DNA from 4 places in the Desulfosarcina ovata subsp. ovata genome. Region 1 is predicted to be linked to each of the others. Evidence: riboswitches for the same ligand, from Rfam matches in the RefSeq annotation. Region 1 holds a riboswitch; each other region holds the start of a gene.
What was found. Region 1 has a riboswitch for cobalamin ahead of acsC (acetyl-CoA decarbonylase/synthase complex subunit gamma). Riboswitches for the same ligand answer to the same signal wherever they lie in the genome.
Positions count from the first base shown of each region.

Region 2: it holds a riboswitch for cobalamin, as region 1 does, so the genes downstream of both, GN112_RS14215 (sirohydrochlorin cobaltochelatase) here and acsC (acetyl-CoA decarbonylase/synthase complex subunit gamma) in region 1, are expected to answer to the same signal.
Region 3: it holds a riboswitch for cobalamin, as region 1 does, so the genes downstream of both, GN112_RS28220 (helix-turn-helix domain-containing protein) here and acsC (acetyl-CoA decarbonylase/synthase complex subunit gamma) in region 1, are expected to answer to the same signal.
Region 4: it holds a riboswitch for cobalamin, as region 1 does, so the genes downstream of both, GN112_RS25935 (FecCD family ABC transporter permease) here and acsC (acetyl-CoA decarbonylase/synthase complex subunit gamma) in region 1, are expected to answer to the same signal.

Region 1 is NZ_AP021879.1:4,282,378-4,290,177, reverse strand. Features, by position in the region: gene GN112_RS18955 (AfsR/SARP family transcriptional regulator) at 1-1,285, opposite strand, end outside; gene GN112_RS18950 (DUF350 domain-containing protein) at 1,310-1,534, opposite strand; gene GN112_RS18945 (transglycosylase SLT domain-containing protein) at 1,534-2,133, opposite strand; gene GN112_RS18940 (mechanosensitive ion channel family protein) at 2,310-3,395, shown strand; gene acsC (acetyl-CoA decarbonylase/synthase complex subunit gamma) at 3,444-4,835, opposite strand; cobalamin riboswitch at 5,061-5,269, opposite strand; gene GN112_RS18930 (COG3415 family protein) at 5,609-6,394, shown strand; gene GN112_RS18925 (IS630 family transposase) at 6,334-7,764, shown strand.
Region 2 is NZ_AP021879.1:3,212,774-3,220,573, reverse strand. Features, by position in the region: gene GN112_RS14235 (CHAT domain-containing protein) at 1-1,615, shown strand, start outside; partial or broken gene GN112_RS34370 (hypothetical protein) at 1,784-1,972, opposite strand; gene GN112_RS14225 (hypothetical protein) at 2,313-2,618, shown strand; gene GN112_RS14220 (D-alanyl-D-alanine carboxypeptidase) at 3,415-4,644, shown strand; cobalamin riboswitch at 4,815-5,010, shown strand; gene GN112_RS14215 (sirohydrochlorin cobaltochelatase) at 5,255-6,241, shown strand; gene GN112_RS14210 (energy-coupling factor transporter transmembrane component T family protein) at 6,405-6,971, opposite strand; gene GN112_RS14205 (HI_1622 family ECF transport-associated protein) at 6,991-7,152, opposite strand; partial or broken gene cbiM (cobalt transporter CbiM) at 7,214-7,800, opposite strand, start outside.
Region 3 is NZ_AP021879.1:6,440,180-6,447,979, forward strand. Features, by position in the region: gene GN112_RS28215 (TonB-dependent receptor) at 1-2,006, opposite strand, end outside; gene GN112_RS28220 (helix-turn-helix domain-containing protein) at 2,332-3,360, opposite strand; cobalamin riboswitch at 3,474-3,690, opposite strand; gene GN112_RS34945 (hypothetical protein) at 3,829-3,951, opposite strand; gene GN112_RS28225 (ATP-binding protein) at 4,067-5,245, shown strand; gene GN112_RS28230 (methyltransferase family protein) at 5,423-5,887, opposite strand; gene GN112_RS28235 (cobaltochelatase subunit CobN) at 5,931-7,800, opposite strand, start outside.
Region 4 is NZ_AP021879.1:5,915,926-5,923,725, reverse strand. Features, by position in the region: gene GN112_RS25950 (FmdB family zinc ribbon protein) at 1-155, opposite strand, end outside; gene GN112_RS25945 (tetratricopeptide repeat protein) at 301-1,647, opposite strand; gene selA (L-seryl-tRNA(Sec) selenium transferase) at 1,647-3,086, opposite strand; cobalamin riboswitch at 3,298-3,502, shown strand; gene GN112_RS25935 (FecCD family ABC transporter permease) at 3,659-4,726, shown strand; gene GN112_RS25930 (ABC transporter ATP-binding protein) at 4,729-5,595, shown strand; gene GN112_RS25925 (ABC transporter substrate-binding protein) at 5,573-6,571, shown strand; gene GN112_RS25920 (cobyrinic acid a,c-diamide synthase CobB) at 6,567-7,800, shown strand, end outside.

The sequences.
Region 1 (7,800 bases):
TCAGCTTGGCCCGGAGATAGATCAGACGCGGTTCCTGGCTGAGCAGCGCTTCGGGTATCTTCTCCAGGACCATGCCCAGAAATGCCAACGGGCACTCCATGATGTCGCGCATCATCATGCCCTTGATCAGGCGGCCGATCGCTTCAAAATGGCGGCCTGCAAAATAGTGACGGATCGCGCCAAACAGATCGCCGTTTTTCTCCATGGCGTGGCCGATATCCATGTGCAGCGTTGCGATGGCATTGCGATCACGTGTTGTTTCCAACTGGCGGCGCAGGAATTCCTGCAGCAGGTGGTGATACCGGAAAGGGGCGTTCTCATCCGTGCTTTTAAAAGTGAAAAGATGCTCCCGGCAAAGCATGTCCAGGATCGTGCGGGAATCCCGGCGGTTAAGAAGGGTATCGCACAGGTCCGGTTCGAGCCGGTCGAGCAGGGCGGTTTGGATCATGAAACGCTGAAGTTCAGGGGCGAGGCGGTCGAAGATGTTCTCTTTAAAATACTTGAAAATATAGTCCTTGGTTTTGCCCACGGCCGGCAGGCCGCCATCGGGTGCCCCCCCGCTTCGGCCCCTGGCGGCATGGTAAAAGAGGATCAGTCCGGCCGCCCATCCACCGGTGGCCGCGTAAAGGGCAGCCATTTCGGGATCACCGAGCGGTGTTTTCAACTGGTCATGGTAAAGCCGGGCAATCTCTTCCCTGTGAAAGGTCAGATCGTCTTCACCGATGTCCACGACTTCCAGCATGGCGCGCAGGCGGGAGATTTTCAGCGGCGGCTCGTGACGGCTGATCACCACAAAATGCAGCATCGGACCGGAGCGGTGGAGGAGATCCTCCAGGACGGTGTGGACACTGCTGTGCGCATCCACAAGATAGTAGTCATCCAGCACAATGACCATGGTTTGGGTGACCCACCGTTCCACCTCTGCCAGAAGCTCGGCCAGGACCATTTCACGGCGCGTCGATAACAGCAGGGATTCTGCCCAGCGCTCTTCAATGCCGGCGGCAAATCCGGGATGGCGCTCGCGAATGCCTTCCACCAGATAGGTCAGAAAGGTTGCCAGGTCACTATCGGATTCCTCAAGGCCGTACCAGACCCCATCCACCTTTAGATCGGCGATGCACTGGGCGGCCAGGGTGGTCTTGCCATACCCCGCGCCGGCAACGATCAGGCCCATTTTTTGGGTCGTGATGGCGGACAGCATCCCGGCAAGGCGATCCCTTTTCAGCGAATGCGGCGCGGTGGACGCCCTGAGCTTGGAATGTCTGATGGAAAGGTGCTGCTTCAAAAAAAGCCTCTATCTGCAAGTGGGCTAGTTCAATCCCAAACCGACCACCAGTCCCACGGCAATTCCAAGTCCGATGAAAATGGCGCCGACCACGATTCCCACGGCAACATTTTTTGACGCCAGTTCCCGGGAGGTGTCGAAGGGGGTGATGGTATCGAAGAGTTTGTAGCCGGCGGCCATGAATGCCAGGGTCAGCAGGGCGCCGGCAATGGCGTAGACGAAATTGAGCAAGGCGATGGACAGTTCCATCAGTGCAGTACCTCCGTGATGAGTTGGATTTTGTTGATGTAGCCGATGGTCTCGCGGCTGCTTTTCCCGGTGACGGCGGGCAGCGATCGTTCGATGGACAGCCAGCGGTTGGGGTCGAACCCCTTTTTTCGGGCGACCCGCTGGGCCTTGATGATATTCATCTTCCCGGCGTTGTAGGCCCCGAAAGTGAAATTGAGGCGATCGTTAAAGGGGCGCTTGGCCGTCCATGTATTCCACAATTGGCGGTCATAGTAGATCCCGGCGGCAATATTCCAGCGCGGTTGTTCCCGGGACCCTTTGATGACCGGCTGTTTGCGGCGGATTTCGGCAAAGGTGCGGGGCATGATCTGCATGAGGCCCACGGCGCCCACACGGGATTTGGCAGTCGCCTGAAGTCGCGATTCGGCCACGGCCTGGGCCTTGAAATGCCGCCAGTCAAATGCCGGTCCGAAAAATCGTTTGGTGTATTTCGAGAAATAGCGATCGAAGGCGGTGACCTGGTTGTAACGCTCGAAGGCGCCCGATGAGGCCGGCAGGCAGAGTAAAATGGCCAGGCTGAGAAAAGCAAACAATCGGCGATGACGGTGTGATGGTGGCATGTGCATCCTTATTAAAATTTATAGCGTCCGCCAATATCAGCAAACATCACCCCGTCTGTCAACTGCCGGGGGCCGCAACGCCGGGCAACCGCATTTGGAGCCTGTTTTTGACCTTTGCGCCATGAATGGTTAGGATGATCACATTATCCCCACTTGCAACCCAAGGTGTGATCATCATGTTCTCCAAGATTGTCATTTATCAGAATTCGCTGCCGGAATGGTTGATCGGTATCGGCATTGCCGTGCTGGTCTTCCTGGCGGTGGTTGCCGCCAAACGGATCATCCACAAAAAACTGGCTGCGTTCGCCGCCAGGACCGATACGGTCTGGGACGACCTGCTGGCCGAACTGATCGACCGGGTGAATGTGATTTTTATTTTTATCCTGGCGGTGTACAGCGGGTCATTGAAAATTGCGCTGCCCGATGCCACCGGTATCATCTTCAGCCATGTGGTTGGCCTGGTGACCCTTCTTCAAGTGGGCGTGCTCATCTCCCATGCGGTGAGCTTCTGGGTCGCCCGTTTCCGCAAGCGGAAAATCGAGAGCAATGCCGGCGCGGTGACCACGCTGACATCGGTGGGGTTTGTGCTGCGCATGATGATCTGGATCATCCTTTTGCTGATCGGGCTCGACAACCTGGGCGTCAACATCACTACACTGATCGCCGGCCTGGGAATCAGTGGTATCGCCGTTGCCCTGGCGATTCAGAACATTCTTGGCGACCTGTTCGCGTCTTTTTCCATCGTCCTGGACAAACCCTTCGTGATCGGTGATTTCATTATCATTGAAGAATACATGGGAACGGTCGAGCATGTGGGGCTGAAGACCACCCGCATTCGCAGCCTCTCCGGAGAGCAGCTGATCTTCTCCAATACCGACCTGCTGCAAAGCCGCATCCGCAATTACAAGCGCATGGTTGAACGCCGGGTGGTGTTTGCCATCGGTGTGGTCTATCAGACCGCCTATGAGCAGATCCGGCAAATTCCGGAGATGATCAGACAGGCGGTCGAGGCCAACGCCCAGGTTCGCTTCGACCGGGCCCACTTCAAGGAGTACGGCGACTATGCCCTGAATTTCGAGGTGGTCTATTGGATCCGGAATCCGGACTATACGGTCTACATGGACATTCAGCAGGCGATCAACCTGGACATTTTCAGGCAGTTCGGCGAGGCGGGGATCGAATTTGCCTATCCCACCCGGACGATCTACGTGCAGTCCACGGGCGCTGGTGCTGACGGGGGGAACGATCCCGCTGCCGGTTGATGGCCCGGGGCGGGTGTGTTTTCCAACCTGCGATTTATCCAGAAGCCCTCAAACGCTTTTCTCTTTCCTCAATTCCTCGGCCAGTTCCGGCAGGAAACCAGTGAGCTGGGACGCCTCACCGGGGCCGACGATAATCTCCCACTCCGGCAGCGCGCTTTCGAGTTCGGCACTGAACTGGGCGTTTCTGGCGGAGATGACCAGTTTCCGGTGATCCACCCGCTCCTCCAGTTTGCAATCCTTAATGAACCGGATGGTGCTTGGCGCATCGAATTTGCCTTTTTGGGTGCTGCGCAGACAATGATGGCACCAGCACATGACATCCGGCTCGCTGATCTCCTGGAAGCAGAGAAAAATCGGTGTGCGGGAAACTTCCGCCGCCAGGGTGAGATTGTAATAGGTCAATGCCCACGATGAGGCCAGAAGCACCGGTGCATGGCGATCGGGTGCACCGATTTCATAGACCCCTTCAGGGGTCATCAGAGGATCCTGGGGATCACTGAAAAGTTCCATCCGCTCCAGCAAGAGCGGGAAAATACTCTCTGCCTGAAAATCGGAGAGAACCACGATTCCGGCATATTTGGCGATAAACATGGCCGCAATCAATGTTTCCATGGAAAGGTCGTTGGTCATTTCGCAGGGGAACGTGATTGTCGGATAACTCAGTGATTCGACGGCTTGATGAATGGCGGCTCGCCGGATGTGTACCTGATCCGCCAGCGCTTCCCGCACGGTTCGCGCCCCCGTATCCAAAACGATTTCCTGCACGCCGGCGTCGGCCAAACGGCTGGATAACGCGGTGAGCTCCTCCAAACCCTGGGCTTTGGCCACCAGCGGGCAGTCATGCGCTGCGGCAAGCTCGATCATCGACTCGGCATTGGCCGATGTGGCCGAGCAAATCAGTGGTTTTGAGCCGGCGCAGGCCTTCAACCCGGCGGCCATGATTTCAGGATCGTCACTCATCAGGATGATTCTGGCGTCGCTGCCTTTTCTCACTGTTTCAACCGTGTGGGCGAATTTTCGCGCATCCTGCAATTCGTTCTTGATCGCGACCAATTCGGCCCGTAACTCACATCCCATTCGACAATAGCGCACCCGTTGGAACCGCTTGAGCCTGGCATCCAGGTCCGCCTCCGAAGCGGTGTCCGAAATGCATATGGCCAGACCCGTCGGGTTGTTGAACCGCTTGTCGTGGCGGAACATGACGGATTCCCCGCCGATTTTGAGCGCCTGGTCGCCGCTGCCAATGGTAACCAGTTTGATCGGCGGTGCTTCCGCCTGGGCGAGTTTGGCTTTTGCCTCATCCGATACATACGGGCAGGCCTCAAGCTCGATTTTATCGGCGGCCAAACTCATGGCAAAAGCGATACAGGTTGCCATTCCACACTCCCGGCAGTTCGTCTTGGGTAAAAGCTTGAAAATTTCCATTCCAGATAACGCCATGTTTCGCTCCTTTGCTTTGGTGATGAACTTCTGTTCATCGTTATGATCAGGGACAAGTCTACCTCTTCGGGACATCAGCGGGGTCCCGAAGAAATATCGATTTCCATTGTCCGCCTGCCGTGCCCGTGCAAAAAAATATCCCCGTGCCCATAGGGGCACGGGGATATCGTTTTTTATCCCTGTGATCGCAATGTTTGCGCAAAATGCTCTACGTCCCGAGAGATTTTACAACACCCATCACAGGCAGGTCTTCTGGCTTCACTTGCTTTTTGGCGGCCTTCCCATTCAAACAGCAGTGAACAGTGGCACGAGTTGCCAAAAAGAATGCCTTTCAGGATACCCTGAAAATGCGTGTGTTACAGCGGCGGGTCCGCTCCCGATTTGCACGGGATTCCCGATTAAGTCCGTTGGACACCTGTGATCATTAGCTCAAAAAAAGTCTATTATGGGAGACCTCCTTAGCTGTCAAGCCAATTATTCACCCCAGAACGGGGTGCTGTGTGTTCGTGTCAGCCCTGGTGACTTTTAAATGCCGATGATCCGGTAACCAGCTGTTGACAGAAATCGCCTAAGACGGCCAGATCGTCATGGACAATGGCAAACGTTTGGGAAAGGCTCTAGTGCCGTGTCTCAAAAGTTCTGTACTATAAAATGGCAATATAAAATTCGTTAACAACCGGTTGTATTTAACCCATCACTATGCTATTATTTACCAAAATCTGTTGACATGAAGGTATACACACTAAAAAAGTGGGTCAAATACGATGAACGCCATGCGAATCACAAATTGCCAGGATCTATCCTTCTCCGGTAAGCTCTCAAGAGAACGAATCGATCGGGCGCTGGAGGCATTGGGAGCCAATGTCATCAGGCGTCTGCTGTGCTTTGCGCTGTATCTGCTTGGCCTTAACCGCCAAAACATCGCAAAAACGCTCGATATGCCGGCCGAGACAGTCAAGTCCACTATCAGGACGATTATAAACGATGGTTTGTCCGCCCTCCAAGACCGGCGACGGCGGCAATACCAACCTTTGGCCACAATATGTCACCAGTTGCCACCTATTGCGGTAAGACAGCAAGAGCAGTTCATCATCATCGATCTGGGCGCCCCTGATAGACAACTCAAAATTGACAAGCAGGATACTTTGCAGAGCAAAATTGTGCTTTTGACCATGCTCAACTCCGGCTTGCTCACCAGTAAACAAGTTGCCGAGGCGATTGGGCTAACGCGGCCTCGCACGATGACCCTTGCCCGACAGCTGATGCAAAAAGGAGCGCTTTCCTTGGTGGATCAGCGAAAAGGACAAAAGCAAGACTATCGGGTGAGCCCTCAGATCAAAGCCGAACTCATTCAGCAGTTTGCCGTCGACGCCATCACAGGCGGTGCGACCTCGGGCCTTTCGATCTCGGATCAATTAAAAGAGCGTTGCCAGATAACCATTTCGCCACGCACCGTCCGCCATCATCTTGACAAGCTGGGCCTGTCCAAGATCAAACGATCTTTGCCCGAGTTGGTTACCGCAGTAAAAAAAACTTCCAAAGCTGGTGCTTCCGAATAGACAATACCCTGACATGGCCCAAGCCACTTCCGGCAAGAGTCGAACAACGGGCAGCCATTGTGGCGCTGTATAAGGGCGGATTCACACCTGGTGTTATTTCTGTTTTCACCGACTCCCATCGTTCGACTGTCCGTAGATGGATATGCCGGGTTAAAAACGGTGAACCGCTGGCCGACTATCCTCGTTGCGGGCGGCCTCGCACCTTCTCGAAAGACAAACGTCTGATGACCATTGCCGTTTATTGTCAACAAGCGCCACCTCTTCCCGGACTTCACCGGTGGTCTCTTCGCGATGCACAGCGTTATTTCAAAGTACATACAGACTTAATCGGCATGCCCATCAGCCGCTCGACCATCCATCGTATTCTTTTGGAACATGCGCTAAAGCCTCACCGTCACAAATACTACCTACAAATCAGTGATCCGGATTTTTTCCAAAAAATGGAGAATATCATCAGCTGTTACCGGAACCCGAATGAGCATCTGTACTGTTTTGATGAGTGTACCAGCATCCAGGCACTCAGACGGCTTACCCCGAACCTGCCGGTCGGCAGCAATCAGCCGGTTTTGGAGGACTTCGATTACGAACGTAACGGCGTGTGCGACTTGCTTGCTTTTCTCAATCCGGCGACAGGCGAGGTCTACGGCCGTTGCACCGAAAACCATAATCGTCATACCCTATGCGATGTCTTCAGATCCCATGTTGACAGCCATGCCCCCGATGCGCAAATCCATTACATCATGGATAATTTGACGCCCCATTACCATGCTGATTTTTGTCAAACCGTTGCCGAGCTTAGCGGCATTAAATATTCGCCCCTGACAAGCGGTGCTGAACGACGTGAGTGGCTGCAATCTGAGAATAAGCGCATTGTTGTTCACTTTATTCCCTTTCATGCTTCTTGGCTGAACATGGTCGAGATATGGTTCGGCATTCTAAAAAGCAAGTGCCTCAAATACGACCAGTTTCAGTCTCTTGAGCAATTACGCGCAGCTATCGCCGCTTTCATCGATACCTGGAATGAGTTCTTTGCTCATCCCTTCAAATGGTCCTATACAGGAAAAGGCCTTTATGCCAAGGCTGTCCGACGCTTTTGTAGACTGCTTTACATAAAGACAGATCAAATGGATTCCAAGTTTTTGACGAGCCAGCTATTGCTTATGAGCAACATCGCCGACAATTACCTGAATGCGATACCCGTTTCAGACTGGATTCAGCTACTGGACTTGGCAGCCCAAAGCGATGAGTACATCTGTAATATCATCGAAAGGGAAACCGGTCCGATTCGGCTCAAAAAAGCGCGCAATGCGTATGCCCTCTTTTCAGAAGCCCTTGTCCGCAACGATCCACGTCTGGCGAAGGCCGCATAGATTGGGTATTCTTCAATCAGAAACTAAAATTGCCAA
Region 2 (7,800 bases), 1.1 Mb from region 1:
ATTTAGGACCGGTGATACCTTATCTGCAATTAAAGCGTTTGAGGCGGTCGATGCCATCCAGTGTCATTCAGTCGATCAGGCCTTGTCGCGAAGCGCTAATCGTTTTGCAATTGGGGATCCTGAATTGGTAGCCATCATCCGGCAAAAACAAGATTTGGAGATGAACATAACGGCTAACAAAAACCGGATTGCTGCATCAATGGGGATAGATGATATCAAGCACCGTGACAAGGTCATTAAAGAGCTTAAAACCAAGGGAGATGAATTAAGAGACGCTTTACATGTTTTGAACAAAGAAATTGCCTATCGATATCCGCAATATAATAAATTGACCTCACCGGGATCTGTTTCCTTAACGGATATCAAAAAAAAGCTTAAAAAAGACGAGGCGATTCTATCAATTTTCACAGGGCAGAAATCTACTTATGTCTGGGCATTTGGAAAAACTGGGGAAGTCGCCTTTGCCAGCATTCCCATTAGTTCTGAAGTTCTGGGGCGTGAGATTAGCCGGTTACGCAAATCGTTAACGCCTAACGATATTCGTACCGTTGAGGATATACCGACATTTGACACAGAATTGTCTTACAAACTTTACAGAAAACTATTGGCTCCCGTTAAACAGGGCTGGGAAAATTCACGTGTAATTATGGTAGCTGCTAATGCACCGATGGATCGCCTGCCCATTTCTCTTTTAATTTCGAAACCTGTCGGTTCAATTCAGCACAAATCCGATATTTGGTTTTCCGAATACAAAACCATTCCCTGGTTGGCCCGTACCCATGCCGTTTCGCAACTACCGTCAGTAGAGTCCATTCTTTATCTCAGAAATCGGAAATCCTCCAGCCAACCTGCTAACACATTCGCCGGGTTTGGTGATCCTTGGTTTTCACCTGATTCTGTTGAGGTGGATGATGGAGAAGTTGCCATCGCACAAAGGGGCCTGCATTTACGAGCGACGCCAGTTGCCAAGGGAGACAATCTTTCGTCATTCAGGCATTCAATGCTGCCCCGCCTTCCTGAAACTGCGGATGAAGTCAGGCAAATCGCTTTGGCCGTTGGTGCCGATCCCACCACTGACGTTTTCCTCGGGCTTGAAGCCACTGAAGCCCGTATTAAGAATATGGATCTAATGAATAAAAGAATAATCGTATTTGCGACTCATGGGCTAATGCCCGGCGACATTGACGGTTTAGGCCAGCCGGCATTGGCCTTAAGTCATCCATCATTGTTACATAACAAGGACGATGATGGCCTACTGACGATGGGTGAGATCATGTGGCTCAAGTTAAATGCCGACTGGGTTGTACTATCCGCATGCAATACCGCAGCTCCAAAGGGCAAAGGCAAGGAAATGCTCTCCGGGCTAGGGCAAGCTTTTTTCTATGCTGGTGCAAAATCTTTGCTTGCTACGAGCTGGCCAGTCGAAACCAACAGTGCAAAGGCTCTTACTACTGGACTTTTCAAATATATAGACCGAACTCCGAATATTTCCAAAGCAGAGGCACTTCGTCTGTCGCGTATCGCACTTATCGATGGCCCTGGCCAAGGGAAGTGTAGTTATGCCCACCCTATCTTTTGGGCACCGTTTATTCTTGCCGGTGATGGAGGGCTTTGAAAATTATTATCAGACAACTAAAAACCAAGTTTGGTTCCACCTGACCACTACAACCTATTTTTCGTTATGCAGGTTTATAAAGATTGCCATATATAGCCCCTCTGCTATTCCGCTTCTATCCGATAAAGATGTTAGGCCTTGTAGCCTTCGACCAAAGAAAACATGCGCTTATCCTGAAGCTGTTTTATTTTTGTAAATCCGGCTGCCGCGAGTCCGGCTTCGATTTCTCGGAATGTATACTCCTAAACTGACAGCAGGCACTTTTTTGGTTGTAAAGTGAACTCTGAGGAAGTTATGGACAATCCAATAAACGTTCAACACGCGTTGAAGACCGGTTTCTGATTTTGCATATATATTACGTTATTGTAATTTCTGAAGATATATATTACAGATATGTGATGGAATAATGCTGAACAATTGTGATCGAATACCAATAACTATATGAAATATTATCGTTATGTAATTTTGGCACAATGAATGCTTGAATGCGTAGTCAGCGTCGGAGGTTGCTCCTCCTCCAAATCATCCCCCTGGGGTAAGACCTCTTGGGGAGAGGTCTTGCCCACTTTATTTTGCTGAATGTGCCGCCTGCCACCTCCGGTATCCCTCATGGGCGCTGGCGTGCTGCTTTGTTGGAGGAAGTCCTTAAGGATCAGATCAAAAAATACGAAAACCACAAAATTAAAGGCGGTAGCAAATGCCAACTCAAATCTGCCCCCTTTGTGGGAAAAAAGCGAAATACGATAACCCGCCTGGTAATTCCGAAAAGTACAAATGTTTTTTGTGCCCGGTCGGCGGTAGTTTCGTCATCTCACTGATGGCAGAGGACCATCTCGCAAAATTTCCCATAATAGACAGAACGTATTATTCTGATAAAGCTAAGGACGCCAAAAAAGGAAAGGTCTTGATCATCCAATTTTGTGATGATGGACTTGAAGCACCGCTGATCCAGAGGTACGATGAGAAAGCAGAATGGTTTAGGCTCGGGGATGAAATTAATTGAACGTAATTGCGCCGGGCTTGTGTTCGTCTTCAAGACGCATCAAGGGTTGCATACCGGGAGTATGTGGCCGTTGATGCAACGCGGAAGACGGGCGCAAGAACAAGCAATTTCGTTTAATTAGGCGATTGGCGGATAAGAATATACCAGGATGCGCAGGATTTTTCATTCGTATTCAAGGCGGGCTTTTTTACGCATAGTGGGGCTATGTGTGGAAAAGCCCAACGCAGAAGACGGATGAAAAGACAAGCAGGCGGGTATATTCTTTGACAGAAATCGCCTTAATAAAATTCCCGATCCTTAGATAATCCATTTTGCGGGAGCACCTTTCCCTGGCATCACACAATCCCGCATGGGGTCGGAGTTAAACGCGGTCTATACTCCGTTGTGCTCCGACCCATTTTTTACCTGGCCCAGTCGTCAAGCGGATTTCATCGATCCCCACGCAAAACAGCCACCACCCGCCACTGCCAAAACTGCCAAAAGGTTTTGTCACCGGAAGCAAAACCCCCGCGCGCGTGGGGATGTGACGCGGCTTTATAGTTTTCGCCAATTCCGGCAAAAATCGGTGTTTCCACCGGGTTTATGATGATCACAGCAATTGTAATTATGCGGTTCAGGTTTGTACCAGCATGGCAATTCGATCAGTTCTTCGAAAAATTTAGTTCAGGTTATGATCAAAAAGTGCAACAAAACTGTAAGCAATTAGCCAGCCGATGAATAGTCAGCGATTCTTAGAAAAACAGCGGGAAAACAATGCTATTTTAAATGGATTGCTGTGAGGAAAAACGAGAGGCGTATGGGGAAGATGAAACAGTACGGGGCGCGGTGGGCTTGTCTGTCGATGGCGGCTGCAATACTGGCCGCTGCCACGTCGTGGGCCGCTGAAACACCCCCAGAGGCCGATTTTGTCCGGCGGCTGTCCGTCCTGGCGGGTCCCCGGGATGCCATCCTGGTCGCCGCGCCGGATGGCCGGATCATCGCCGCGGTCCATGAAGACCGTCCCCTGGTGCCGGCCTCGATTCTCAAGTTGCTGACGACCTTGACGGCCCTTGAGAAATTGGGTCCCGACTACCGTTTCAGGACCGAATTTTATCTGGATTCGCACAATAACCTGAAAATCAAGGGATACGGCGATCCCCTGTTGGTTTCCGAAACGATTGGAAAGATTGCCCGGCATCTGGCGACCCTCGTTCCAGCCGTCCATGACCTGGTTTTGGACGACGCCTTCTTTGCCAAATCGATCTACATCCCCGGACGCGGTACGTCCACGCAGCCTTACGATGCGCCCAACGGCGCCCTGTGTGTCAATTTCAATACGGTTGCCTTCAGAAAGGAAAACGGCGTCTGGGTCAGCGATGAGCGCCAGACCCCCTTGTTGCCATCGGTGATTCCCAAAATCGCCACCTCGGGTATCATCCGGGGCCGCATTACCCTGGCCGCCGACCGATCCGAAGCCCTGCACTATGCCGGAGGGCTTTTTCGTTATTTCCTCAATCAGGCCGGCGTGCGGGTTACCGGTACCGTCAGACCCGGCCGGGTCGATCCGGAATCGGATGTGTTGATGTGGTTGCACCGGTCCGACGCGACGCTGGATAAAGTGGTGAGCGAGCTCTTGAGGTTTTCCAACAATTTCATCGCCAATCAAATCCTTCTGGTCATGGGCGCGGAGATGGTGGGGCCGCCGGCAACCGTGGACAAGGGCCTGCAGGTGTTGAGAGGTTTTTACCGCGTTGATTTGGGAATTGAAACCGGGCGTGTCGTCGAGGCTTCGGGAATTTCCCGCGAAAACCGCGTTACCGCCCGGGCCATGCTGAAAATACTGCAGAACTATGAACCCTATCACGATTTGATACCCCGGAAAGGACGGCAGTTTTATAAAACCGGGCACTTGAAAGGGGTCCGGACACGGGCGGGCTTCTTGTCGGGCACCGACGGCGAACTGTACCGCTTCGTTGTCATGTGCAACACGCCGGGGAAAAACACGAACGCTGTTATGACGGCCATTGAACGACACTTTGAGCAGTAACCACTCATACCCGTGTTGGAAAGCGTCTCAATATGCTCGCCTAAGTTACATATGCTTACCCTGGTCGCCATCAGCGAAAGGATTGACAAAATAACATAACTCGAATATCTCATGTTTCTGGTTTGCTGCGGTCGGAGGAATGACACTCTGGACGTGGCCGCCGAATTTTTCATACGGTAATGTATTCAGGTGCGATACGCTTAATAGGGAACTCCGTTAAAATCGGAGGCGGATCTGCCGCTGTAATCCTGCCCGCTAACACCGGGAACGTCTTCAAGCATGAGGCCACTGTTTCAGGCTACTGAAATGGGAAGGCGCTTAAAGACGGGGGAAAGCCAGAAGACCTGCCAGAATGCATTGAGGGTGTTTAGGTGCCATAGGAAAGCCATAGCAGGACGAGGAACGTCCTACGAGCAGGCTAAACGCACTCTTCTACCGGCCATTGCTTCAGGAATTAAGTATGCCGGCAAATCAATATGTCCCTTCCATTGTGACATGGTTTCCACATGGGAACCATGATCATGTCAAGGCAGCCTGCCTCCGATACTTTTTCCCGAATCGCATTGGCATCTATTCTACATCAATCAACGTAACAAGGAGGAGATGTAAAATGAGAAAAAGTTTCATGGTTTGTTTGTTGGCAATGTTTCTGATGGCCTCAATGTCCATCCAAGCCCTGGCCTCCGGCGGCGGTCAACTGACCGAATCCAAAACCGCCATTATCCTGGCCAGTTTCGGTACCACCGTACCCGAGGCGGTGAGCGCCATCACCAATATTCAGGCAAAGGTCAAAAAAGCGTTTCCCGGCGTTCCGGTGAAGGTTACCTTTACGTCCAACATCATCCGCTCGGTATGGAAAGAGCGGCAGGCCGACGCAAAGACGTGGCTTGGCAAGGGCATCCCCGAGGAAATTCTCTACGTCAGGAACATTATCGCCACCTTTGGTGACCTGCGGGAAGAGGGGTACACGGACATCATCGTGCAGCCCACGCATATGTTCTTCATGGAACAGTCCCATGATCTGACGTCCTACGTCAATGCCATGCGCTCCATTCGCACAATGAAGCAAAAGTGGATGCCTTTTCACAAAATCGCCATGGGCCGCCCGGCATTGGGTACCGTGGGGCCGCAATACGACTATCATGAAGATGTGGAGAAAGCCATCAAGACCCTGGCCGACGATTTTGCCATGGCCAAGAAGAACAAGGCCACCCTGGTGTACATGGGCCACGGCAACGAGCACTGGTCAACGGGCATTTATAGCGAAACCGCCAAGGCCATGCGCGAGATGTATCCCGCCGTGAAAACGATCATCGGCTCCGTGGAAGGCTATCCGTCGATAGATGATGTGCTTAAATGTCTCTCCCGCACCAAGGGCGACAAGGTCATACTCAAGCCATTCATGATCGTGGCAGGAGATCATGCGACCAACGACATGGCCAGTGAAGAAGACGATTCCTGGAAAACCTTGATCGAGGAACAGGGATTGAAAGTCATGCCGGTTTTGAAAGGCCTGGGTTCCAATGACGCCTTTGCCGGAATTTTTGTCGAACATATCCGGGATGCCGCCAAGGATGCGGGCATTGCGCTGAAGTAAGCGCAAGCGCCTGTTCTGCAGAAATAAAAACGGCTCGATAGTCTGGCGGGAAGGGGTGCCCGCGCGATACTTTCGAGCCGTTTTGTTTGTCTATCACTGGCCACCGTAGCGCATAGCGGCAGTTGCGCGCAACTGCCTGAAACTCAAGTTCCTGCAACGTCAATTAAAATAGTGTCGGCGCCAGCCATTCCATTCCTCCCAGCAAAATCAGGGTTAAAAAGAGACAACCGGACCCGATCCGGTCCGTCCGGGAAAAAGAGAATTGATGAATACAATAGAACTTCCCTTTGAATCCCCGGCACAGCATGGACTGGTAGACCCGATCCGCCCTTGCCAGGGCGCGGACCAGCAGCATGCCGAACAGATAGGCATAGGTTTTATAGGTATTTATATTGGATTTGAGGGTGATGCGGGCCGCCAGGAGCAGACCTTCCCGGGTGCATGCCACCGGTCCCAGAAAAAACGCGATGGTTCCCTCGAAGGTAATGGGCAGCACCAGAAAAAGCACGATGTTGAAAATGTTAACAACGGTCAGCCGCCTGGCGACTTCCATCCGGGGAAGCCGGGATATCCACACCAGAATGACGGACATGGCCAGTCCGCTGACCAGGGTGGGAAACTTCAGGGACAGCGCCAAAAGGAATGAAAACAGCGTAGCAAAAACAATCCGCAACCGTGGATCGAGCCGGTGGAGCAGAGAGACTCCCTGAGCAAAGGATTCACTCAACATCGGCGTCTTTACCCGTGATTCAGGCTTTTTTTCGCCGATAATTGAAATAGGTCCCAATGCCCACCAGAACGAAGATATAACCAATGCCGCCGGCGATATCCTTAACGTTTGACCCGGTATTCTCTTTTACCGACAGTTTGCGGATAATGCGACGCAGCTTATTATCCAGGGACTTTTCCACGATCGCCTGAATTTCCTGTGCGCTAAGACCCGAAACCATTTGCGAATCAGCAGGTGCGGTTTTAGCCGCTTCGGTTGACGGTAACGCCGTCGGGGCGTCGCGTATCCTTTGCCGGGAAGGCGGCTGCCACCTCCTCCAGGGGGATAACGACCTTTTTGAGAAATCCAATACAGAATGCAGTGATAATGCCCTCGATGATCATTACGGGAAGGTGGGCGGTCACCACCAGGGCGGCGACTTCAAAAAAGCTCTCTTCCGTAAAAAGCAGGGAAAGTGCGACCATAAGTGACGTCAGAAGCACCGAAAGTGCCCCGCAGGCAAAGGCCCCGACAATGGCGAGTCCGGTGTCCTTCTGCACCAGCCGACCGAACAGGTATTAGCACAACACGGCCGGGCCGGCCACATTCAGGGTGTTTACTCCGAGAACGGTAATCCCCCCGAACTGAAAAAGCATGGCTTGCAGGGCCAGCCCCACGAGGATGGCTGCAAAGGCCCCCCATCCAAGCATCAGCCCCACAATACCGCTGAGCAACAGATGGACGCTGGACGGGCCGATGGGAACGTGGATCAGGGAGGCCAAGAAAAAGGTTGCCGACAGAATCCCCGCCTGGGCAACGTGCTCATAGTCCATTTTTTTTAATCCGATGG
Region 3 (7,800 bases), 2.2 Mb from region 1:
TAAAAACCGCTGTAATAGCCATAGGAATTGTATTCCTCGTCAAAAATATTCTTTCCATAGAGGTAGACATCGAAGCGTTCCGTTTCGTAACCGATTTTGGCATTGACCAGTTGGTAGGAATCCCGTGAGTACTCATTTGCCCGGTCAAAATACATCTTGCCGTAGCCGATCAAGTCCGCCCTGAGATACAAGCCACCGGGATACCGGTATTGAGCGCCGATGTTGTAGGTGTAGTCCGGCGTATAGGGATTCCGATTGCCCTCGTAATCGCCTTTTGCGTCCTCGAAGTCCTCGAATTCAAGATCGGTATACCCGAAACTGCCCATGAGGCTCAGGCCCTGGGTTACCCTGACCGTGGCTTCCACCTCTATTCCCTTAGCCGTGGCCTTGGCGGCATTGGTCAGGTACGAGGTGGCAGGCGTGACAGCATCCGTGACTTGCATGTCGCTGATATTCATATAAAAAAGAGCACCGTTCAGAATCAATCTTTTGTTCAGCAAGGTATTTTTCATTCCGATTTCATAGGACCACAACTCCTCTTCATCATAGCTGTAATAGGGTGAAGCCTCATCGGCCAGCGCATTGAATCCACCGGAACGATATCCTTTTGACACGGTTGCATAGGTCAAAACATCGGATGTAAAATGGTATTCCACACCTATCTTAGGTGTGAATGCATCCCAGGAATCATCTAATTGTTTATCGTTAAGATTATCTTCAAATTCCTGATCCTGCTGTTCATATCGCAAGCCGGCAATCAAATTGATGTGAGGGGCCAATCCATAAGTAACATGGACAAAGGCTGCATAGGTGTCCCCATCGATCTCCCGATCAGTAGAACTGTTCATGCTTGAATAACTAGATATGGTCTCCCTTTTTTTATGTTTATAGTCATTGTCATAATACAGGCCGAGCAGCCATGTTAACTGCTCTGAGGCATAGTTCAGTCTGAATTCCTGTGCCGTGGTTCTTAATTGGTCATCTTTATAGATATGTGATAATGTCTCGCCGGTATAATCAAAATCGTCCACGGCTTCGTCATTGTACGACCTTCTTGTGGTAATCGATGTTAATGTCCACAACTCACTAAAATCATAGTTGATTTTCAGTGCTTGCGAATTTTCACGTGGTTTATAATTGCCTTCTAGGTTGGAGGTAACTTTGCGATCCCCTGGAACGGAAATCCCGTATGTCGCGGCTCCGTATTCTCCCAGGGTTATATTTGCTCCCCCATCGTCGTGTTCAAGCATCGAAGCAATCAATGAAATATCCAGTTGATCCGTCGGCGTCCATCGAAGATGAGCCTTTCCCAACCAGTGTTCTCTGTCATCTACCGTATCGCCGGTAATGGTGTTTTCAATATATCCATCTCTTTGATAAAATTGCCCGGCCAGGCCTATAAAAAGGCTATCTTTTTGTATCGGGCCACTCACATTGAACGAAATTTCTTTTTTTAGTTTATCTCCTGTTTCACCGGAAAGCAGGCGCCCCAATTCAGCGCTGATTTTTCCAGTGAGTTGGTTGTTGGGCTGCGATGTGATAATATTGACGACGCCGGCTTGGGTGTTTTTCCCATACAGGGTGCCCTGCGGTCCCCTGAGTACTTCCACACGCTCTACATATAGCAGTGCATCTTCATATCCAAAAGTTGATAAGATAGGGATGCCGTCGATGAAAAGTCCCACCGACGTCGTATAGGAGAGATGGGGTGCATGAATACCGCGCATGGATGGTGAATTGATGCCTGGTCCACCTTCATTGAAAACCATAAAATTGGGGACAAAATCGGCTATTTCGCTGATTGATTTGATTTTTTTATCATCAATATCTTGATCGCTGAACACCGTTATGCACATCGGCACGTCCTGAACGTTTTCCTCCTGCTTCTGAGCCGTAACCGTCATGGTTCCCAACGTCATATACTTCTGCTCCTCGGCTCCAGCCGACATGGCGATACAGCAAACCATCAGAAAACCTGTAACGGCCCAACCACACTGGTTTTTCATACGCTCTCCTGTTCATCGACAAATAATAACGGCAAGATTCACAGACCAAACAAAGAAACCGGACACAACTCAATTCTAAGTCTCTTGGGATATTATTAGCAGCGAAGCACCAAACCGGCTTGTTTTCATGGCCTTACAAGGCCGATGGTTAACGATTGAGATATCGTCGTGCTCTTACATTAAAATGGATTTCCGTGCGAATCCCATTTGATCTTTTTTTTGTTCGAAATGAACAAAGGGGAGGGCTCGGTGAATAAAACCGGAAAGCATTGAAGTCTGCTTCGCGTACATTTCTCGTATGGATGTCCGGGATGTATTATTTTTGTCAGGAGGATGGTTTTGAATTGGTCAATCTACCTGCAAATCTATTTCGGATGAACCTATGGGGATTTTTGCCGAATTGTTTGAAAAAAGCTCTGGAAAAGGAGGACAGGCTGTTGTATCCGACCCCGAACGCTGCTTCCGTAACATTCATCTGATGGTTTTCCAGCAGTTGCTTTGCCTGTTGCAGTCGTATTTTTCTCAGATACCCAAAAACAGTGGTATCGAACACTTGATGAAACCCCCGGTTCATTTTGGCGTGGGATATCCCCACGGATCTGGCAAGGTTAAATAACGTTGGCGGATTTTTCATATCTTTGGCCAGGAGCGATGCCGCCTGATGTATTTTCTCTACATCCGACAAGGTGATCCCACCGTCATCCGGGTAAGTATTTGAACATTCATCAAGTTGCTGTAACCGGCGGGCAATCAAGTCCAGTATCCTGCTCTCAAGAAACAACCGGCGGGTAGGTCCGGTTAACGGGCAGCGAAGAATGGATTCAAGGGTGGAGAGGATTTCCGGCGTGATTTCGCCGGGCTGGTAATAGCTATATTCTCTGGTCCCATCCACAATTGATCTGAATGCCATGGGAAAATGTTTGCAATCGCCACCCACCAGGGTATTAAATACTTTGGGTTCAATGATGATCGAAAAAGAGAATCTGCGTGTATCCTTGATGTCCTCCCCAGTGACGGACAGGCAAGGGAAATAACAAAGCGGACTGTGACCTTCGCGTAATAGCACTGATAGGTCCATCCCCGTATACCGGCCTTGCATTTGGCCGGATACGCAAAATTCGATTCCAAACCCAGATCGGTTGAAGACGATATCCCATTCACAGTGCTGTTTCACCTGGTAGTCAGCGATAAACAGATAAAATCCAGAACGGAATTCAATTTGTTTGAAAATACCCGTGCCGATCATCTCCGGGATTTGCCAGCATGCTTCACCGTGCCTCGTGAAATCGGCACAGGTATCGCCGGGCAGGTTCATTTCATAGCCGTTTATCGCCTTTATGGTAATTTGGTGCATAATGACATGTCCTCGAAATAAAAATCCCCGCTTCCACAGTGGAAACGGGGATACCGTATTCAATCCCTGACGGTGCAACGATGAGTTTTCATCTACTCCCTACCCGGGAGCGATTCCAAACCAATCAGCAGGCAGGTCTTCTGGCTTCACATCCATCCCGACGGTCTTCCCATTCACAATGTCGAACAGTGACACGAATTGCCGAGATGCCCGCTTTGAACCATTCAAAGCATATGTGTTACAGCGGCAGGTCCGCTCCCGACTTTAACGGGATTCCCTCTTAGAGCCTGTTTGATAAATCCGTCTAAGGCCCGCTAACGGCGTTGGGAAGTGTCTCAAAATGCTCACATATTATATATATGCTCCGCTTTTGAGCCACTTTCCGCCTTGTTATCGAGCCTGATCCAGACTTCTCAAACAGGCTCTTAGGTTCTTGCGAACGCCTGCAAATTAACAAATTGAAAATATTTAAAACATCTCATATGGTACGATGTCAATCCTTTTTCTGGCGATGTCCAGCTCCATGAGCATCATGGGTATCCCGACGACAGAACTCTCCACGTCCACGGAGGAAAAACCGACACGCTTCATCGTTTCGGCGACTTCTCCGCTGTTGAATGCGAGAGGAGCAATAAAGTCATCGCAAAGGCCATTTTATAATCCACCCTCATTATATACCTTGTAATTTTGTAGCAAGCATCCTAAAATGCAAGGTATGATTCCCCGATGGATTACCAACGAAATAAAGAAAAAAATCGCGCAGGTGCCGGCGGTCGCATTGCTTGGCGCTCGTCAGGTGGGTAAGACCACACTTGCCAAAACTATTGCAAAGGGGCTGGATTCCGTCTACCTCGACCTGGAAGCACCGGAAGATCTGCTCAAACTCAGGGATCCCGCCATTTTTTTACGCGGCCACAGTGATAAACTAGTCATACTGGATGAAATACAACGTGCACCGGACCTATTTCCGGTGTTGCGGGGCCTTATTGATAAAAATAGGGAGCAGGGACGTAAATCCGGGCAATTTCTTTTCCTTGGCTCAGCCTCCATGGATTTGATGCGGCAAACGTCCGAAAGCCTTGCCGGTCGAATCAGTTACATCTACATGGGCGGCCTGAACGTCATCGAGACCGGCCACCAAAGCCAAACAATACACAAGCTCTGGGTAAGAGGCGGCTTTCCCGAAAGCTACCTGGCCGCTGACGACAATATTGCCATGGATTGGCTTGAGGATTTGATTCGCACCTATCTTGAGCGGGATCTTCCACAATTGGGTTATCGTGTACCAGCGATCAGGATGCGCCGCCTGTGGACTATGCTGGCCCATCTGCAGGGCGAACCGGTTAACTATTCAAAGCTGGGTGCAAACCTTGAAATTGATGGCAAAACCGTGAGCAACTATATCGACATCCTCTCGGATTTGTTACTGGTCAGACGTTTGGAGCCATGGCATGCCAATGTCAAAAAGCGGCTGATAAAATCTCCACGCTACTACATCCGGGACAGCGGCATTTTACACCGGCTGCTTGGAATCGACCAGTATGATGCCCTGCTTTCCAATCCGGTGCTTGGCAAAAGCTGGGAAGGTTTTGTGGTGGAAAATATCCATTCGGTATTGCCCCGTCGTGCCGAAACCTATTTTTACCGCACCGCCGCAGGAGCGGAGATTGACCTGGTCATCAGGATGCCGTCATCGGAAATCTGGGCCGTGGAAATCAAATATGGTACAGCTCCCAAATTGGGCCGGCATTACAGCGCAATCTGCGATGATGTCGGCGCTACCCGGAAATACATAATTTACGGCGGTGATGATGAATTCTCAGTCGGCAGCGGTGTAACCGTAATCTCACTGCCTCGGTTTGTGCAAGAACTTGGATCGTGTTGACAGTGCTCGAGATCATGCTATCAAGTGCCCATCCAGAAATGACCAATTTGCCCGATATCGTCGTTGCGCGAAAATTTTTATCCTCGGAATATCAACCATATGCCTGTGGTAAAATTTTTCGGGCGCCTTGATCTCAACCCAATTTGCCTATTTCTGGATGGACACTCTCAAAGATAATTATTTCCTTGCAATGTCCAGCTCCATGAGCATCATGGGTGTCCCGACGACAGAACTCTCCACGGAGGAAAAACCGACACGCTTCATCGTCTCGGCAACTTCTCCACTGTCGAACATCAGGTCCTGACCCGAAAGCATCCAGGCCATGGATCCCATCATGGAAAACATCCGGCCCACATAGGCCGGGCTCTGGCGATGGAGGGCCATTTGGGTGCCCGGGCGGTTGCGGTAACGGCCATCTTCCTTGTCCACCAGATCCAAAGCTGCCAGGCCGTCGAGCAAAAATCGCGTGCCCATCGGATGGGTGCCCAGCTCGGCGGCCACTGATTCGGCGGATTGCGATGTCGAGAGAAAATCAAAAATGTTCAGTTCAATGGCGGTGAGCAGCAATTGGGTTTTTGTGCGGCCGTTAATGATGTCGAACAACGCATGCAATTGCAAATCTAAATCGGGTAATGGTTTCACGGCGTACCCCTTTTTTTGGGTTTTGAAGGCTCATGTTTTTTTATTACCGTCTCTTCATCCCCTTCCAAAAGCCGCGCCCGATAACGGCTACGATGGCGACCACGAGCAGCACCGCGGCCAGGGACGCCCCGGATGAGGAAATCTCCGTCGCCTTCTCCTCTTTCTTCTCCTTCAACTCATAGCCCTTGACCTCCTCTGCCTTTTGTGTGCCGGCTTCGCCAGCGGCTTCATCCGGCGCCTTGGCGCTTTTGGTTTCCTTGGTTTCCGCCTTTTTGACCCATTCCGGAGTTCGTACATCCTTGCCGGTGGCCAGCTTGACCTGTTGCTGAAATTTCAGCATGGTGGCCGGCGAGACCAAACCCGGCACGGAGAGGATATTGGCGGCGAACTGGTTCATGGCGATGTTGTTGCAGGTGTGCTCGCAGCAGGCCATGCCCTGGCGGGCCACCGATTCCACATAGTCCACGGCGACCTTGCGGAGCATTTGCTCATCGAATTTCTGATATTCCTTTCTCTCCACTTCCATGATCCTGGCCGTGATGGACTGCAGGGCGTGCGGGCTGTTCTTTTCGAAGAACTCCTTGAGCTTCATCCCGTACTTGTCCGCCACATAGACCTGATAGGTCTGCTCCCACATCTCCTTGGACACTTCGTCCGGCGTGACCACCTGCCAGCCCCAGAGGTTTTCGGCGAATTTGGCCATCTCGCGGGCACCCGAATAGCCGTTTTTTTGCATGCCTTCGATCCATTTGGGGTTGAAATTCCGGGCGCGGACCTCAAGGCCCAGAGCTTTTGCGAAATCGACCATCTTGGGGTCCGAGGGGTTTTTGGCATCCGCGATAAACAGATCCGGAGTCTCGCCGGAAACGTTTCTCACCGCCATGGCCAACCCGCCCATGTATTGATACACGTCGTCATTGTCCACCACTCCGAAAAGATTGGTGGAGCGGCTGTGGACCACCATGTCGGTTCCCTTCAGCGCCTGTTTGAAGGCATCCTGGGATTTCTTCCCCCACACGTTGCGGCCGTAGGCATAATTCATGCGGTTGATATAAAGATCCGCCAGCTTGTCATCCTTTTCCCAGGTGCCGCTGGCCGGTATGGCCTCGTTCAGTCCCGTGCCGTATCCCTGATTGGGAGCACCGAAGATACGGAAGCGGGCATATTCCGCAGCCTCCTTTTCCGTATAGCCCTGTTCCTTGAAGACCTGTTCGGTTTCCAGGGTATGCAGGCGAACGAAGTTCTCGTATTTCTCATCTTCCGCCTTGATGATCATCTGCACGGCATCGTCGATCAGACCGATCTGGATGGGAAAGACATCCCGGTACAGGCCGGAGGCGGAGACCAGGATATCGATGCGGGGCCGTTTCAGCTCTGATTCCGGGATCAGTTCCACGCCCTTCACATAGCCCCGGCCATCCCAGATCGGCCTGGCGCCCATCAGGTAAAGGGCCTTCGACTCCATCACGCCGTGATGCCGCAGGGTCTCCGTAGCCCACAACACCAGGGCGGTTTTGTGCGGATAGCGTCCGTTCTTCTTCAGATAGCCTTGGATCAGATCGTCAGCCAGTTTTTTGCCGACCTTCCAGGCTGCCTGGGTGGGCACCTTCTCCGGGTTGAAGCCGTAAAAATTCCTGCCCGTGGGCAGGGCTTCGGGATCACGGATCGGATCATTGCCCGGACCGGGCAGGACATAGCCCGCGTTCAGAGCATTCAGGATACTTTTAATCTCCTGGTCGCACTGGCCGAGGCTTGTCGCATACCCGATGCCCCGTTGGATGATTTGCTTCAGCCAGACCTTTTGCCTGGGTGATGCCGCGGCATAGTGTTTCCCCAGGCTTTCGCTAAATATTTTCTCCAGGGGCGTTTTCTCCAAAATCGCCTTTGACAGCAACACCTCGCTGACCGTATCG
Region 4 (7,800 bases), 1.6 Mb from region 1:
CCCCCCTCGCCCTTGCTGACAAAACCGCAGGTGGACATGAGCCGGCAAACGGTGTTGGCTTTGCACACCGGGCACTGATCCGGTTCGCTGCCCCCCAGCACCAGGTATTCAAAATCCTGACCGCATCCTTTGCAGTGATACTCGTAGATGGGCATTGATGTTCACTCCTTGTTCATTTTTTTGCGACTGCGTAACGCGTCCGATATCAGCGTTGAAGCGTAATATCAGGCGCCGGTGAAGATTGATACAATAAGCACAAATGCACGGTTAACAAGTGCCACACCTTTCTATGGCTGGCCGCTAACCGGCGCCGGCCGCTCTGCTGACGGACGCCTTGGCGGCCGTGATCCGTGCCCGGGTCTCCTCGATACGGTCCTGGCTGTCGTATCTCAGGGCCGCAGCCCGCTCAAATTCAGCCAGGGCCTCCTCGAGCCTCTCCTGCTGGAGATAGACCCGCCCCAGACGATCCCGAAAAAGGCCGTTGTTCGGGCAGAGCCGTACGCTCTGCTCGCAGAACACCGCCGCCACGTCCAGGCTTTCCCCCCGCAGGCGGTAAAGCCTTCCCAGGGCCGAAAGGGCCTCGGCATCATCAGGGTTGATTTTAACCGTTCGTTTGTACGCCCCGATGGCCTCCTTGGTCAATCCCAATTTGTCCAGGCAGGCGCCCAGCAGGGCGGCGGCCGCCCCCGACCGATCCTTGGCACGGATCGCCGCTTCCAGAAAAGGCCGCGCCTTGTCGGCCCGGTCCAATTCCATATAGGCCTGGCCGATGTGATAGATCACTTCGAAAATGTCCGGCTCCCGTGACTGGACGTCCAGAAAACAGGCCAGCGCCGCCTCGTGCCGGCCCTGGCGCAGCAGCAGGTAGCCCTTGTTGTAAATGGCCATCACCTCATCGGGCGCCAGCCGGATGGCATGATCAAACGCCTTGAAGGCATTGGGGTAATCCTCGAGTACGCCATGGCAGACCCCCAGCGAATTGTACAGGTTGGCATCCGCCGGATCGAGCCGCAGGCCTTTTTTGAATTCGGCCATGGCCGTGTCGACCTTGCCCGCCTGGTAAAGGCGGTCGCCGCTGATGTTGAGGCTCACCGCATCAAAACGGGTTACGCTTCCGGGCCCGAAAAAAACGCCGTGATCAAGGGCCTTGCCGGCATTTTCAACGGTTTCGCCGAGTGTCTCGTCGAGGGTCGGATAGAGGGCCATCCCGACGATGACGGGCGGCTGTTGCATCGCCTGGCCGGCGGCCAGGAGCTGCCGGGCCAGGTTGTCGCCCTCATCGGCACTGCGGTCGGCCAGGGCGCAGGCGAAGCGATGGCGGCCGATCTGCCCCCAGATGCCGTCCTGGGTGTGGCAGAGTTGTTCCAGTGGAGCGATGGCGGCCATGGCCGCCTGGTCATCGTCGTTGTCCTGGACGGCCGTTTCAATGTCCACGGCAAGCACCAGAAGGGTTGCTGCCGCTGTCAGGCGCGTCTCGACGGCGTCGATGAACGCCTGCCGGTCGAGCAGATCCGTGAACCGTTCGGAAAAGGTCGATGGTGAAATTTCGGCCGCCCTGACGGAAACGGTCGGGTCATCGGACGCCGAGAAGAGAAATTCCTGTGTCGCACTGCGGTTTCTGAATTGTTCCGATAGGGGTTTTGGCATTACTTCTCCTGCGTGCCCGTCTCTTCGGCCAGCATGTCGGCAAAGGCCTTCTCGATGATATCCAGCTCTTCCTCCTGCAGGGTCCGTGGATCCATGATGAAACGGTCGCTTTCGATTCTGCCGATGATTGGCGGGGTATGGTGACGCAGCCACGATTCCATGGCGTTGGCCGATTTTCCCGCCAGGGTAACGCCCAGGCAGCGGCTTTCCAGGTTCAGCAGGGGCAGGGAGCCGCCGCCGGCCTTGGAGGAGAGGTCCATCAGTTCCACCTTGAGCCGGTCGCCGCCGATTCCCTCGAGGCGGGTTTTCAATTCTGCGGCCCGGGCCTGGATGAGCGATGGCGGCAGGGTCAGCATACGCAGGGTGGGGATGTGCTGCAGGGCGTCCTGCTCGTCGCGGTAGAGTTGCAGGGTCGCTTCCAGGGCGGCCAGGGTCATCTTGTCGATTCGAAGGGCCCGGGTGAGCGGATTGGCCTTGATGCGGTCGATGTGCGCCGGGCCGCCCAGAATGATCCCCGCCTGGGGGCCGCCCAACAATTTGTCTCCGCTGAAGGTGACCACGTCCACGCCGGCGGCCAGGGATTCCTGAACGGTGGGTTCCTTGATCAGGCCATATTTGGAAAAATCCACCAGGGTGCCGCTGCCCAGGTCTTCCATGACCGGCAGGTCGTGGCGCCTGCCGATGGCCACCAGATCGGGCAGGGCCACGGACGCGGTGAATCCCACAATGCTGTAGTTGCTGGTGTGGGCCTTGAGCAGCATACCGGTGGCTTCGCCAATGGCACTTTCATAATCCCGGGGATGGGTCCGGTTGGTGGTGCCCACCTCCTTGAGGATGGCGCCGCTTTTGGCCATGACATCCGGGATCCGGAATGCGCCGCCGATTTCCACCAGTTCGCCCCGGGAAACAATCACCTCAACGCCCTTGGCCAGGGTGTCCAGACAGAGCAGTACCGCTGCCGCATTGTTGTTCACCACCATGGCGGCGCGGGCGCCGCTCAATTCACAGAGAATGTCTTCCACCGCGCTGTAACGGGACCCCCGGCGACCCTTCTCGAGGTCGAATTCCAGATTGGAGTACCGGCTGGAGATAAGTTTCAGGCGGTCGAGCACGGCCGGCGAAAGCAGGGAGCGGCCCAGGTTGGTGTGTACCACCACGCCGGTGGCGTTGACCGTGCGCTGCAGTCGTGGGGCCATGATCCGGTCGGCCCGGCGCGTTGCCGCCTCCACCAGTGCATCCAGGGAAAAGGCGGCCGCATCGAGCGGGGTCGCCGCGTGCAGCACCGTTTCCCGCAGGCGGTCAATGGCCCAGCGGATGGCCGGAATCAGCACTGACTTGGGAATGGCGTCGAAATGCCCGCCGGCCGATCCGTGGACGATAACCCGGTCCACCCCCGGAAGCTGTTTCAATTGGTTTCGTTGATCTTGATTCAAAGGCATTCCTCATTTCCGAATTTATCCTTAACTGCGGCATATACCATTATTTAAACACTGTTTTCAACCACCGGATGCGCTTCTCCCAGGGCAACCGCATCTGAATTGGAATTCGGCGAATGGCGTTATCGGCGCCCCTTGCTTTCGGATGGATAAATGAATGCCAAATGCCAACATCCAAATGTCAATTGAAGGATTGACATACCATCGGATGTAAACTAAAAACGGAGCAAAAGGTGCGCTATTGCTTAATAGGGAATCCCGTGAGAACCGGGAGCGGTCCCGCCGCTGTAACCCCCTGCCCTTCCGATCTTTGTTGGAGGGAACTGCCAGACCATGGGCCACTGTCCCGGATTACCGGTGTGGGAAGGCGTCTGTCAGGAAGGGGAAGCCAGAAGACCTGCCTTTTGTGTGTGCCGGAGAGAGCTGCTTGAAAAAGTGTTTTCGGCCGTCCATAATGTAGAGGGCCAAGTAAACTGGGTGCAACCCTTCAAACCGACATCGAGGTTTGAAGGGTTTTTGTTTTTTGGGTGTATGCCAACCGGTAAACGCCGGTACGGGGCCACAGGTAAAACGATTTGATCGCTCCCGTTTCTGTCGACAATTCATTCCCCCATCTGTTGGGGCGCAGCTGGCTGCTGGCCGGCCTGCTGGCGGGGGTGCTGCTGGCGACGATTTGCCTGTCGGCGGGGATGGGCTACCTGAGGATCGCCTGGATCGATGTCCTGCGGGTGGTCGGCGGCAGCCTGACGGGCAATCCGGCCCTCACCCGGGGCCTGGACGAGCTGACCCGCACCATTGTCATGGACGTGCGCCTGCCGCGCATTCTGACCGCAGCGGTGGTGGGGGGGGGACTGGCATTGTGCGGCGTGGTGTTTCAGGGGATTCTGCTCAACCCCCTGGCCGATCCCTACACCCTGGGTGTCTCTGCCGGCGCCGCGTTCGGGGCGGCCCTGGCCCTGTTGCTCAACCTGAGTGTTGCCGGCATTTACAGCGTGCCGGTATGTGCTTTCATCGGGGCCACGGCCACGTTGGTATTGGTGATCTACCTCTCCTCTTCGGCCGGCGGAGCCAACGCCAACAACCTGATCCTGTCGGGCATTATCGTTGCCGCGATTCTTTCGGCCGGCATCAGCTTTCTCAAATTCGTGGCCGACGAGCAGGTATCGGTGATCATTTTCTGGCTCATGGGCAGCTTCGCCTCCAAAACCTGGCATGACGTGGGACTGACCAGCGCCTTTCTGATCCCGGGGCTGACGGTTTTTCTCTTTTTCGCCCGCGACCTGAATCTGCTCTGCCTGGGACGCCGGGCGGCGTCGTCACTGGGGGTGGACGCCCGCCGGGTGCCCTGGATTCTGCTGGTCACGGCGTCCCTGGTGACGGCCGCCTGTGTGGCGGCTTCCGGCATCATCGGTTTTGTGGGGCTTCTGGTGCCGCACATGATGCGCGCCCTGGTGGGACCGGACAACCGGCGGCTGCTGCCGCTCTCATTTTTCAGCGGGGCGATTCTGCTGCTGGCGGCCGATACGGTGACCCGCGCGGTGCTGCCCCACGAGATTCCCATTGGCGTGCTGACGGCCCTGATCGGAGGCCCTTTTTTCTGCTACCTTTTTCGCAAACGCCAGACGGGCCGCGGGGGCTTCTGAGGATGGGATTCGCCTTACACGACATCGCCTTCGCCCATCCCGGAAAAACGATTTTCGACGGGCTGGACCTGGTCCTGCGGAAGGGGCGCTTTACCGGCATTGTCGGACCCAACGGTTGCGGCAAGACCACCTTGCTGGATCTGATCTGCCGGCACCGGATGCCCGATCGGGGCGATATCCGTTACGGGGACCGGCCCTTGTCCGAAATCGGCAAACGGTCGCTGGCCCGGCTGATTGCGCTGGTGCCCCAGGATTACGGCATCAATTTCCCGTTCAGCGTGCAGGAGGTGGTCCTCATGGGACGCTACCCGCACACGCCGCGCTTCGGTGCCCCCAGCGGCGAGGACCGTGACCGGGTGGCCCGGGTGATGGCCGACTGCGGTATCCTGGCCCTGAAGGATCGGCCGGTGACCACCCTGAGCGGGGGAGAACGCCAGCGGGTGATCTTTGCCCGCGCGCTGGCCCAGGATACCCCGGTGCTCGTGCTGGATGAGGCCACGGCCAACCTGGACGTGCACCACACCCTGGCCCTGCTGGATCGGACCACAGAACTGGTACGGGATGATCGGCGCACGGTGGTTGCCGTATTTCAGGACCTCAATCTGGCCGCGGCCTACAGCCAGGAGATGGTCCTGATGAAGGCGGGACAGGTGGTGGCCGCCGGCCCCACCGAAACGGTACTCACCCCGGAAAATCTGAAAAAGGTGTTCGATATCCAGGCGCGGGTCGGTGTGGACGATTTCACCGGCCGGTTGCAGGTGCGCTACAAAATGCCCGAAGCGGCCGGCAGCCCCGGTTCTGCCCCATCCCCGGCCAATGGTGCCCCATTAAACGGAAATGCTTCTTATGGACCGCTTACGGAAAATTAGAATCGTTGTCTGCATCGTCACCCTCCTGGTTGCCGGGATGGATGGAGCAATCGGTGCCGCTGCAGCGGATCCCACCAACGCGGACGCTTTGGAAAAGGCGCCTTACCGCCGGATCATCTCCCTTTACGGCGCCCATACGGAGAACCTTCTGGCCATGGGCGCCGGGCCGCAACTGATCGGCATCGACCGGCAATCGACAGGGCTGCCCGGGGCGGCCGGCAAACCGGTTTTCTCCTACCACGACGATCCGGAACGGTTTCTCGCCGCCCGGCCGGACCTGGTCCTGATCCGGCCCATGATCGCCCGTGGGTATCCGCGCCTAGTCGAGCGCCTGGTGCGCAGCGACATCCGGGTGGTCTCCCTGCAGCCCACCACCGTGGACGCGTTGGCCGGATACTGGCAGACGTTGGGAGAACTCTGTGGACAGGCGGACGCGGCCGCGCACATGACCCGTACCTTTGATACGGCGGTGGCGGCGTTCAGAGCGCTGTCGGCCACGGTGGCAACCCCCAAGCAAGTCTACTTCGAGGCGATTCACAGCAAGATGAAGACCTTCACGCCCCAGGCCATGGCCGCCTTTGCCCTGGAAACCGCCGGGGGCATCAACGTGGCCACGGACGCGCCGGTACGCGCCAACAACAACATCGCCATTTACGGCAAGGAGCGGCTGCTGTCCCATGCGGCCGACATCGATGTTTTCCTCTCCCAGCAAGGGGCCATGAACCGGATTACGCGTGAGGCCATCATGGCGGAGCCGGGATTCGGGGTGATCAAGGCGGTCAAGACCCATCAAGTTTTTCTTGTGGACGAAACCGTGGTGTCACGGCCGACCCTGCGGCTGATCGAGGGCATCTATCGTATCGGCAGCCTGCTCTACCCTGAGGTTTATACCGAGGCTGGCCGGCGGATCCTGGCCGACGCCGGGCTGCCGGAATGCATCCCCTCACGCAGCGGATGCAAAGGAGGTTCATATTAAAGGCATCGTTATCGCCGGCACCCACAGTGGCGCCGGGAAAACCACGGTCACGCTGGGCCTGATGGCCGCCCTGGCCGCACGGGGATTCACCGTGGCGCCCTTCAAGGTGGGACCGGATTTTATCGACCCGGGCCACCACAGCCGGGTAACCGGTCGGGCCAGCCGCAACCTGGACGGCTGGATGCTTTCCGAAGCCTATAACCGACAGGCCTTCGCACGGCACGCCAGCGGTGCGGACATCGCCGTGGTGGAGGGGGTGATGGGCCTGTTCGACGGCTACGACGGCCGCAGCGAGGCCGGCTCCACAGCCCAGATGGCCAAATGGCTGGATCTGCCGGTCGTGCTGGTGGTGGGGGCCCGCTCCATGGCCCGCAGTGCCGCCGCGCTGGTGCAGGGATTCGAACGGTTCGATGCCGGACTGCGTTTTGCCGGAGTCCTGTTCAACCACCTGGGCAGTCCCCGTCATCTGGACTACCTGAAAGAGGCCACCGCCGATCATGTGCGCATGCCGGTGCTGGGGGGGCTGATGCGCGATGCGGCCATCGCCATTCCCGAGCGCCATCTCGGCCTGGTCACCCGTGAGGATCACGACCTGACCGATGCTTCCCGAAAAACGCTGACGGGCATGATCGAATCCCAACTGGACCTGGACGCCCTGATGGATGCCCTGCCCGAGGTGGCCCCGCAGGCACCGCCCAGCACTGCTGGCGACCCGCCGCCGGCGTCATCGTCACCGCCGGTGCGCATCGGCGTGGCCCGGGATGCGGCATTCTGCTTCTACTACCCGGACAATCTGGAGCTTCTCGAAGCGGCCGGCGCCGAACTGGTCACCTTCTCTCCCCTTTCGGACCGTCACCTGCCCGAGCGCCTGGCCGGGATCTATTTTGGCGGCGGCTATCCGGAACTGCATGCCCGGCAGCTGGCCGACAATCGTTCCCTGCGCCAGGAAATCCTGGGGTGCAGCCAGCGGAACATGCCGATTTACGGCGAGTGCGGCGGTTTCATGTACCTGTGCCGCCAAATGGGCGACACCGATGGGAAGGACTATCCCATGACCGGGTGCCTGCCCTTTGCTACGCGCATGTTGGACCGGCTCAAGGCCCTGGGGTATCGGGAGGTCACCCAGACCCGGGAGACGGTCCTGGGGCCGGCCGGACAGACCATGCGCGGCCATGAATTCCACTACTCGGCCCTCAGCGAAACAGAGGCTCCCGGCGGCGGCGCCTATC